3 regions of the Liquorilactobacillus hordei DSM 19519 genome follow, and region 3 is predicted to be linked to each of the others. Evidence: predicted binding sites of a transcription regulator. Region 3 holds the regulator's gene; each other region holds the start of a gene.
The links. The regulator LexA, encoded in region 3, represses DNA repair genes until DNA is damaged. The targets are predictions, from matches to a motif close to CNAACANNTGTTNG.

Region 1 (3,290 bases), 520 kb from region 3:
TGCTGTAATTATTTCAATAATAGAATGTCCGTGCCATACAATCTGCATTTGATATCTCCCCTTATCAAAAAAACTTTAATATCCTTAGTATACCGATAAAATCAGATAAATACAAAATAGGTCACATCTGCCATAATGGCAATTCAATATTTTCAAATTGCAAGGGTGCTAGATTTGTCATAGTTAGCCCCAGTAGTCGAACATCAACTTCACTTTGAACCTCATCAAATAATTGTAAAGCATGAAAAACTAAAGTTTCTTGATTGTTTTGATAAAAGTTGTCTAAGGTTCGCCTTTTAGTTACAGTTTCAAAATTACTATTTCGAACTTTTATCACGATTGTCTTACCATGTAGTTGCCGCCTGCTCAGCTGGTCAATTAAAAGATTTGTTAAATATTTGAACATTTCTTCAACTTCGGTAGTACTCTTTAACGCCTGAGCAAAGGTTCGTTCATTTCCCATTGACTTACGCTCTCTTTTCCACTCAACAGGACGTTCATCAATTCCACGGACATGTTGGAAAAATGCTTCTCCCATTTTTCCAAAATTCGCAATTAACTCAAGCTCACTCTTTTTTAGTAAATCCAATCCTGTATTAATAGCTAACTCATGCATTTTTTTAGCTGTCTTAACCCCAACACCACGAAACTTTTCAATTGGTAAAGGCGCCAAAAAAGATAGTACATCTTCTTCTCTAATTAAAGTTGTTCCCACAGGTTTATGGTAATCAGAAGCCATTTTCGCAAGAAATTTATTGTATGAAATTCCCGTAGATGATGTCAAATGGGTTTTTGAAAATATTTCTTGTTGTAGCATTCTTGCAATAATTAAAGGATTATGGATTTCTTTTTTATTTTGTGTCACATCAAGGTACGCTTCATCAAAGGCAATTGGTTCAATTATATCTGTATATTCGTGAAATATCTCATGAATTTGAGCTGAAACTGCCCGATATTTTTTAAAATCTGGTTTCACAAATATGGCTTCTGGACATAATTCCATTGCTTGTTGTGCACTCATTGCAGAATGTATTCCCTTACTCCGTGCAATGTAATTAGCAGTTGCCACAACGCCCTTTCCTCCTGTATGCCTAGGATTTTTTGCGATAACAACTGCTTTTTCTCTAATTTTAGGATTATCTCTCATTTCAATGGATGCGTAAAAAGCATCCATATCAACATGAATTATTTTCCGTTGTTCAACCATAAAACATCCATCTTTCCTATCTTATCTTACTATAAATAATACAGGAACAAGCGTTCGATTACAAATAAATAAAAAAGACGGGCCAAATAAATTTTGACCCATCTTTTTATTTATTTCTGATAAATGCGTTTCATAAGTCTAAATTCTTCGTTTAGCTCGAATTACTCATAGCAAATTACTCGCTATGTTCGCAATTTCGAATTAAGACTCAAATTTTCCAACTTATGGCACACTACTCAGTTATTTATTCACCGGTGAATACCCAGTGGTTTCCATCGTGTTTCAATAAATCTTCTGATTCTTTTGGCCCCATTGAGCCACATTTGTACTCAGACAAATCTCCATTACCTGCATCCCAAGCTTCACGAATAGAATCAACAAACTTCCAAGCATAAGCTACTTCTTCCCAGTGGGCAAAATTAGTTGCATCTCCAAGTAATGCATCCAACAATAGTTTTTCATATGCTTCTGGCACAACTTCATTTTCATTATTAAGCTGTAGGTCCATTCGACTAGGTTTCAAATCGAAGCCTTGACCAATTTTCTTTATATTAGTCTGCAAATAGACCTGACCCTCAGGTTCAACGTTGATTGTCAAAATATTGCGACCAAGCTTTTTAGAGTCAAAAAAACTAGTTTCCATTTCTTTGAACGAAATATCTATTCTAGTCGTTTTTTGAGTAAGACGCTTACCAGTTCTGATGTAAATCGGAACACCTGAAAAATTCTCATTGTTGACAAAAAGCTTGCCTGCAACAAATGTTTCTGTGGTTGAATCATCTGCAATTTCATTTTCTTGTAGATATCCTACTTGTCCATCATTGCCAATATATTGTGCTCTAACAAAATTTTCAGCTACCTTTGCAGGAGAATACTTTTTCAGTGACTTAAGCGCATATATCTTCTCACGTCGAATATCAGACTCCGAATAAGAAGCAGGCATATTCATTGTAAGCAAGGAAACGATTTGAAGAATATGATTCTGCACCATATCTCTTAATGCTCCTGCCGTCTCATAATACCCTGCACGTTCCTCGACACCTAATGCTTCACTTAAAGTAATTTGGATATTATCTATATAGCGATTATTCCATACAGCTCTGAATAAATTATTGCTAAAGCGCAGTGCCATTATGTTCTGAATCATTTCTTTGCCTAGATAATGATCAATCCTAAAAAAAGCTTCTTCTGGGAAGTATTTACTAATTGAATCATTCAGTTCTTTTGCGGATTCAAAATCACGTCCGAATGGTTTTTCAACTATTACTCGATTATATCCCTCATCTGTCACAATATTCTGTGACTTTAAGTGCTGTGCAATTGTTCCAAAGAAACGCGGAGACATAGCCAGATAAAATAGACGGTTACCATTAATTTGATACTTTAAGTCCAATTTTTCTGCCAATTCGCGTAGAGTTACATAATGCTCTGTATCATTAACATTGTGTGATTGATAATAGAAATGTCTTACAAATTCATCAATTTGTTTTTGCGATTCATCATTACTTGCAATTGATGTCCTTACAACTTCTTGTAAATGTTCATCAGTCCATGGCCGCCTAGCAGTGCCAATTACTGCAAAATTATCTTGTAAAATTCCTTTTTTGTACAATTGAAAAAGTGAAGGATAAAGCTTACGTTTGGCAAGATCACCTGTTCCACCAAAAATAACAAAGAGCGCTTTTTGTTCAATTTCCATAATAGCTAGCACCGCTTTCATCTATACTTGTTGCATCCTGTTAATAGTGTACTTGCAATTTTTTGATAAAACAAGTGTTCAGCAACTTTTTAGATTAGCAAATTAAATAAGATGTACTCCCTTATCGACGTAAATCACATCTCCAACTACACCTGTTGAAAGATCACTGACCAAGAATGCTGCAGTTCCACCAACTTCACTAGTAGTTACGGACTTACCATCGACAGTTCTTTCTTCAGAAATGCGTAACAAATCACCATGGTCCTTCACTCCGGTAACTGCAAGTGTCTTAATTGCCCCTGCTGAGATTGCATTGACACGAACGCCATACTTACCCATATCACGTGCAAGGTAACGTACACTAGCTTCAAGTGCTGCCTTGGC
Region 2 (3,290 bases), 270 kb from region 3:
TAAAACGAAATTAATTGTCAGTTGTGTTTCTTTTTGGAGATTCTTAACTATGTGCTCAAGATATTCTAAATCGTAATACTTAATACGATGTAGCGGGATAGAACGGCTAAATTGCCTTGATTTAAAAACATTAAAGAAAAAATTAAAAGTATGATCGAACCTATCATTGACTACAAGAATATAATAGCGGGCTCTTATCCCGGGTTTAAAGTATTTATTTACTTGTTTTAAAACATACTGTGCTTCTTGCACTGAATTATTCAAATGAATTTCCTCCATTATGTCCGCCCACAAGACTTTGTCGTTGAATGAAAGTGCCACCTTTCAGTAAGCTATTTGCATACATGATTGCTTCTATTCCGAACTGTTCACGAATTTGATCAATTAGACGATTAAAAACAATTTTTTTAAGCTGCGAGTCGGTATTTTCAAAGAGATTTAACTGATCGCCGATTTTGGGGCTTAATTGGCTGTAGGAAACAGAAATATGACGAACAGGTTCTCCTTGCCAAAAGCTATGAAATATAAATAATAATTGCTCAATTAACAATTGATTGTCATCTGTCGGTAAGATTTTTAATTCATGGGCAAAACCACTGTAATTATGTTCAATGTTACTTAGTGAAAAGCCAATTCTTAAATGAACACATCCCACAACTTTACCACTATGTCTAACTCGAGCCGCCACTTGTTGCCCAATTTCTTTGATAACAACCTCAATTTCAGAACCTTTTATATAATCTCGTGGTAAAACTTGAGAATTACCGATACTGGGATTTTGAACATTTAGAAACTCAGATAGTTTGCTGCGGTCGATCCCCCAAGCCAGCGCAAATAATTGTGTTCCAATAATTCCAAGCTCTTTTTTTAACCTAAAAGGATTAGTATGTGCCAAATCAAATAGATTATTAATATCAAGGCTTTTCAATCTTTTGGCAGTTCGCTTGCCTATACTCCAAAATGATGTTAACTCATTAATATTCCAAAATTTAGCCCCAAAAGTTTCATAATTGACTTCAGATATTAACGAAGCTGACTTTTTTGCATAGATATCAAGTGCTAATTTGGCCTGAATAGGATTTTCTCCGATACCAATAGTAGTATAGAGTCCAGTTTCTTTACGAACGGTCTGTTGGATCAATTGTGCAACTTCAAGCGGTGAAGAACCAAAGAGTTTCCAAGAATGAGTTAAATCAAGGATGGATTCATCAATCGAATAAGGGTATAAATCGGTTTCTGCAACAAAACGATTAAAAATTTTATTAATTAATAAATTTTTGTTGATATATAAATTCATTCTTGGAGGAACAACCAATAATCTTGGATCATCAGGGAGGTCATATCGGCGATCTACATTTTTAATATTAAAAAGTAATTTCGCACTTGGAGAAGACGAGAGGACGAGACCACCATTTGTATTCTTTTGTTCAGACATTACTACCAGAACAGATTTAAGCGGATTCAGGCCGCGTTGAATACTTTCAACACTTGCATAGAAAGATTTATTATCAATCATGAAGAATACTCCATGAGGTTCATCTTGATAATTCATATTGCACCTCCTTTTTTATTATACAAACATATGTTCGTTTTATCAAGAATATAAAAAATAGAAAGGTAGGTTGAGAATAAAAACTTTCCTGTAATCCTAATCTGTAGTGGTAAGGAGGTTCAAAATTATTTAGAAGTTATATGAAGATAGAGTAGGTGTATATATTTATATGGAATCAAAAAAAACAGACCAAGATTTTATTCTTGCTCTGTTTTTTAAACAAATATTTAATTCAACTACCAACATTAACCAATAAGTTATTTTTTTTCTTTAACTATATATAAAGGTCTATTTTTTACTTCTAAATAGATATTACCAATATATTTACCGACAATTCCTAGGCAGAATAATTGTACTCCGCCCAACCCAACAATTATCGTAACAAGTGAGGCCCACCCATTTACACTTCCGCCATAAAAGATTTTACGGGCAATGATAAAGAGCATAAAAAGAATGGATAACGCAAAAGTGAAAAAGCCCGCGAAAGAGGCAATTAACAAAGGAACCTCAGAAAAGTTCACAATACCTTCAATTGAATAACGAAAAAGTTTCCAGAATGACCAGGAGGTATTACCAGCTACACGATCACGATTCTCATATTCTAAATATTTGGTTTTAAAGCCAATCCAATTAAAAATACCTTTTGAAAATCGATTGTACTCACTCATCTCAAGAATTGAGTCAACAACTTTGCGTGTCATCAAGCGATAATCTCTGACACCTTGAATCATTGGAACATCAGAAATTTTACTCATCAATTTATAAAAGAGAATGGAGAAAAACGAACGGATAGGCGGTTCTCCCTTGCGGTTAACCCTACGAGTTCCGACGATTTCATAACCTTCATCTAAAATTCCTGAAAGCATTAATGGAAGTTGCTCAGGTGGATCCTGTAAGTCAACATCCATAACAGCGACTAAATCCCCCGTAGCTGTTTGAAGACCTGCATAAAGGGCAGCTTCTTTACCGAAATTTCTGGAAAATGAAACGAAATGAACGTTTTGGGGATTATCTTTATTCAGATTTTGCAATTCTAGGAGTGTATTGTCACTTGAACCATCATCAATGAAAATATACTCTAGAGTATAATCTCTTAGTTGGGGTATAAGAGCATTGACTGCTTGGTAGAATAACGGAATTGTTTCTTGCTCATTAAAACAAGGTACTATGATAGAAATTTTTTTAGTCATCTATTTATTGTCTCCAATCAGTATGATTGCTCCGTTAATTATAACGTTAAAGTGCATATAACTCAATATCTGTAAGCCTTTCTTAAGGTATTGACTTAGTTTTTAGTGAATGTTATTCAATTGATTAAAACTAACGGTGTTGGTTGTAAGTATATAAATTGAGAAAAGGTTGAATCACAAATTAAAATTTAGTTTTTATGTCAGGTAAATATAATTTATAAGTCAAAAGTTTCTGTTTGCTCCTAAAGATGTTTAGAGTAAAACACGCTATATTTGTAATTTCACATTAATTCTTGAATTTTGCAATTCATATATCATTCCCTAGCTTACTATTTGTCAAATATGATAAGATGACTGTACAATAAATTTATTTTAAAATTGAAGGAGTATTTTAATGGCACAATTCAACAACGAATTCGCATTAGGGGAGAAAGTTAATGATTTACCGTTACCACCTGTGAGAGTCTATATTGGTTGTTCGTGGTTTAATGAGCAACAACGGGAACATTTGAAAAAAGGATTGACGGCAATTGAGATTAATCCAAGTA
Region 3 (3,290 bases):
GCACGTGTGATAGTCTTCGTAATTAACGGGAATGCACACTATCTTAATAAGGAAAAGCTTCCTGAGGGCAATTATATACTTGTTGGTCCTCATCGTGCTTGGTTCGATATGATTTATTTTGCACTAGGTGCGGCTCCCAAGAAGTTCTCATTTATGGCAAAGGAAGAATTATTCAAAAATTCAATTTTGCGATATATTCTACTCCACGCCAATGCTTTCCCTGTTGACCGTAAGAATCCTGGTCCTTCTGTAATTAAGACGCCTGTTAACTGGCTAAAAAAACGTGACCTTTCATTAATTATGTTTCCTTCTGGAACCAGGCATTCGCAAAGCTTAAAAGGGGGGGTTTTGTTAATCGCACGTCTTGCAGGTGTACCAATTGTTCCTGCTGTATATCAAGGACCTACAACTATGAAGGATTTACTTAAAAGAAAAAAAGTTACAGTTGCTTTTGGTGATCCAATTACAATCAACTCGCGTAAAAAGCTAACAGATGAACAACAACAAATGATTCTTCAGGAAATAACTTCATCATTTAAAAAACTAGATACACAAATCAACCCTAATTATGTCTATATTGATAAAAGTAAATCCTAAAACTTAAAAAAGAAGTTCTGACCGAGTGATAGTTTCGGCAGAACTTCTTTTTTATTGAGTCATTTTAACTCTGGCTCATGCCACACATTTTATTTCTTGATGTTTTGTGACTTCATTGCGTTCATCATTTGATGAAGCTTTTTCTCAGAGGGTTTTTGGCCCATCTGGAGCATCATAGTCTTCAACATAGTTTCATTAATTGGCGGATTTTTCTTCAAATAGCTTTCCATATACTTACGGGCAGCGAAGAATCCACCAACAAAGCCTAAGACAAGCGCAAGGATAACGATTAATACCCAAATTGTGGTTGACATCACGAATTGCTCCTTTCATGTCGTTTCAAATAACAATTTTACACAATTATTAAGTAAAAATAAAGCTCAATCTTGTTCAATCGTCACGTAACCCTTTTTTTCTTTGAATTTCTTTGACCTTTTCAGGTGTCACTTCATTTCCTTCTTTATTAAACACCTGTAACATTTCGACATTACTGCGAAATGTTGCTCGAAATGCTGCCAAGTAATCCTCTCTTAAACTCTTTTGTTCAATCAATTCTTCTTTTGTAAGACCAATACTTTTTTTCTTCTTTGAAAGTTCATTAATGCGATTAATGAGTTTCTGTGGAATTTTACCAGCCATTTTATTACCTCACTGTCAATTATTATTCAATAAATTAATCATACATTAACAGATAATAATTTTCAAATAACTAAAGCGAACGCTTGTTTGTAATATATATATATTTGTGTTAAAGTTATCGTATTAATAATGTGATTGAGGTGCCGCAAATGACAAAAGCTTCCGAAAAAAGACAAATGGCTGTTCTACGTTTCATATATGAACGAGTCAATGAAAAAGGTTATCCACCCACGGTTCGTGAAATTTGCCAAGCTGTTGATTTATCGTCCACTTCTACGGTTCACGGTCATCTGGCACGGCTTGAAAAGAAAGGCTATCTCCAAAAAGATCCTACAAAACCAAGAGCAATTGAACTAACAGCTATCGGTTTAGAAGCATTGGGAATTGAAGAACATTCAGACTCGATTCCTATGCTTGGAACAGTTACAGCAGGTATGCCAATTCTTGCAGTCGAAGAAGCCTCAGAATACTTCCCATTACCACCAAACTTCAACTCCGCTGATAATCTCTTTATTCTAACCATTCGTGGTGAGAGTATGATTAATGCAGGAATATTGAACGGAGATCAAGTTATTGTTCGTAAACAGGAAAGTGCTGACAACGGCGAAATTGTAATCGCGATGAACGATGATGATGAAGCAACTTGCAAACGCTTCTTCAAAGAAGATACTTACTATCGCCTACAACCTGAAAACGATACAATGGCGCCAATCATTTTAGACTCGGTCGTAATCCTTGGAAAAGTTGTAGGTTTGTACCGAAACTTCATCTCGTAGATGGTAAGATTTATTATGTAACTGTACTACACAAATTGTCTCTCAAAAGCTTGTATTACAAATTAGCTTTTGAGAACTTTTTTGTATTATTGAAATTTATATCCTAACTTATTCATATTGAAAAAAACAAAGCAAATAGCTATAATGTCTTAAGATGATTCACACTAAACAAGTTAGTTACTACAATTGCAAGAAAACATAAATTATGTTTTCGCTACAAAATTATATAATGGAGATTTATTATGCCAACCTCACCTTTAATAAGCGTTATCGTTCCTGTATACAATGTTGCTCCCTTTCTTAGACGATGCCTTGATTCTATTATCAATCAAATTTATAAAAATATTGAAATAGTATTAGTCAATGATGGTTCAACTGATAATTCAGCAGAAATTTTGAATGAATATAAATTAAAAGATCCTAGAATAAAAATAATTCAGCAACGAAATGGTGGATTATCAAATGCAAGAAATACTGGAATTTCAAATTCCAAGGGAACATACATAACTTTTATCGATTCAGACGATTATGTTTCAAAAGACTACGTTTCTTATCTTTTGAGTCTTCTTCAAAAAAACAATTTCCAATCAAAATTAGCAATATGTTCATTAATGAATATATTCACGAAAACAAAAACTCAAAAGGATAATGGAAATGGACAAGAAGTTGTGCTTACAGGTAAGGAGTGCATTGAAAAAATGTGCTACCAAGATCTAGTTGATACTTGTGCTTATGCCAAGTTGGGGGCTCGGGAATTGTACGATAGTGTTAAATTTCCTGAAGGAATGCTCTTTGAAGATATTGCAACAACTTATAAATTATTTGACTTGTGTGATACTGTTTGTTGTGGTTTTCAGGCTAAATATTTTTATGTTATTCGTGAAGGCTCAATAGTTACGTCCAACTTTAGTACTAAGAAATTAGAGTTACTACCCATGACCGACAAAATGGCTAGCTATGTAAGTTCGAAATATCCTGAATTAGCACCGGCAACCCTTCGCCGGCAAGTTTATTCACGTTTCAGTACTTTAAATCAGATTTTAGCAGATTCAAGCGCTAACGTTCCAAGTCAAAAAAAGGCAATTCTAAATTATTTAAAACTTCATAAAAAGGATGTTTTAAGTAATCCCAAAACACCTCAAAGAGATCGAGTTGCCTACTTCTTTTTGAGTTTTGGAATATTAGTCTATAAGTATGCATGGAAATTTTATGAATTTTTAAAAACAACCAAAATATTAAATAAAGAAAGTTAAAAAAATGAAAATTTCAATTGTAATG

Region 1: dinB (DNA polymerase IV) is a predicted target of LexA. The motif match lies at 1,251-1,264, and genes of this name have one in related genera.
Region 2: G6O70_RS07580 (Y-family DNA polymerase) is a predicted target of LexA. The motif match lies at 1,576-1,589, and genes of this name have one in related genera.

Annotation. Positions count from the first base shown of each region.
Region 1 is NZ_CP049303.1:1,068,751-1,072,040, reverse strand. Features, by position in the region: gene G6O70_RS06360 (metal-dependent hydrolase) at 1-48, opposite strand, end outside; gene dinB (DNA polymerase IV) at 122-1,207, opposite strand; gene zwf (glucose-6-phosphate dehydrogenase) at 1,452-2,927, opposite strand; gene fabI (enoyl-ACP reductase FabI) at 3,009-3,290, opposite strand, start outside.
Region 2 is NZ_CP049303.1:1,320,341-1,323,630, forward strand. Features, by position in the region: gene G6O70_RS07575 (hypothetical protein) at 1-264, opposite strand, end outside; gene G6O70_RS07580 (Y-family DNA polymerase) at 257-1,552, opposite strand; gene G6O70_RS07585 (glycosyltransferase family 2 protein) at 1,810-2,742, opposite strand; gene G6O70_RS07590 (nucleoside 2-deoxyribosyltransferase) at 3,137-3,290, shown strand, end outside.
Region 3 is NZ_CP049303.1:1,590,075-1,593,364, forward strand. Features, by position in the region: gene G6O70_RS08850 (lysophospholipid acyltransferase family protein) at 1-597, shown strand, start outside; gene G6O70_RS08855 (YneF family protein) at 687-911, opposite strand; gene G6O70_RS08860 (DUF896 domain-containing protein) at 988-1,236, opposite strand; gene lexA (transcriptional repressor LexA) at 1,386-2,012, shown strand; gene G6O70_RS08870 (glycosyltransferase family 2 protein) at 2,255-3,265, shown strand; gene G6O70_RS08875 (glycosyltransferase) at 3,270-3,290, shown strand, end outside.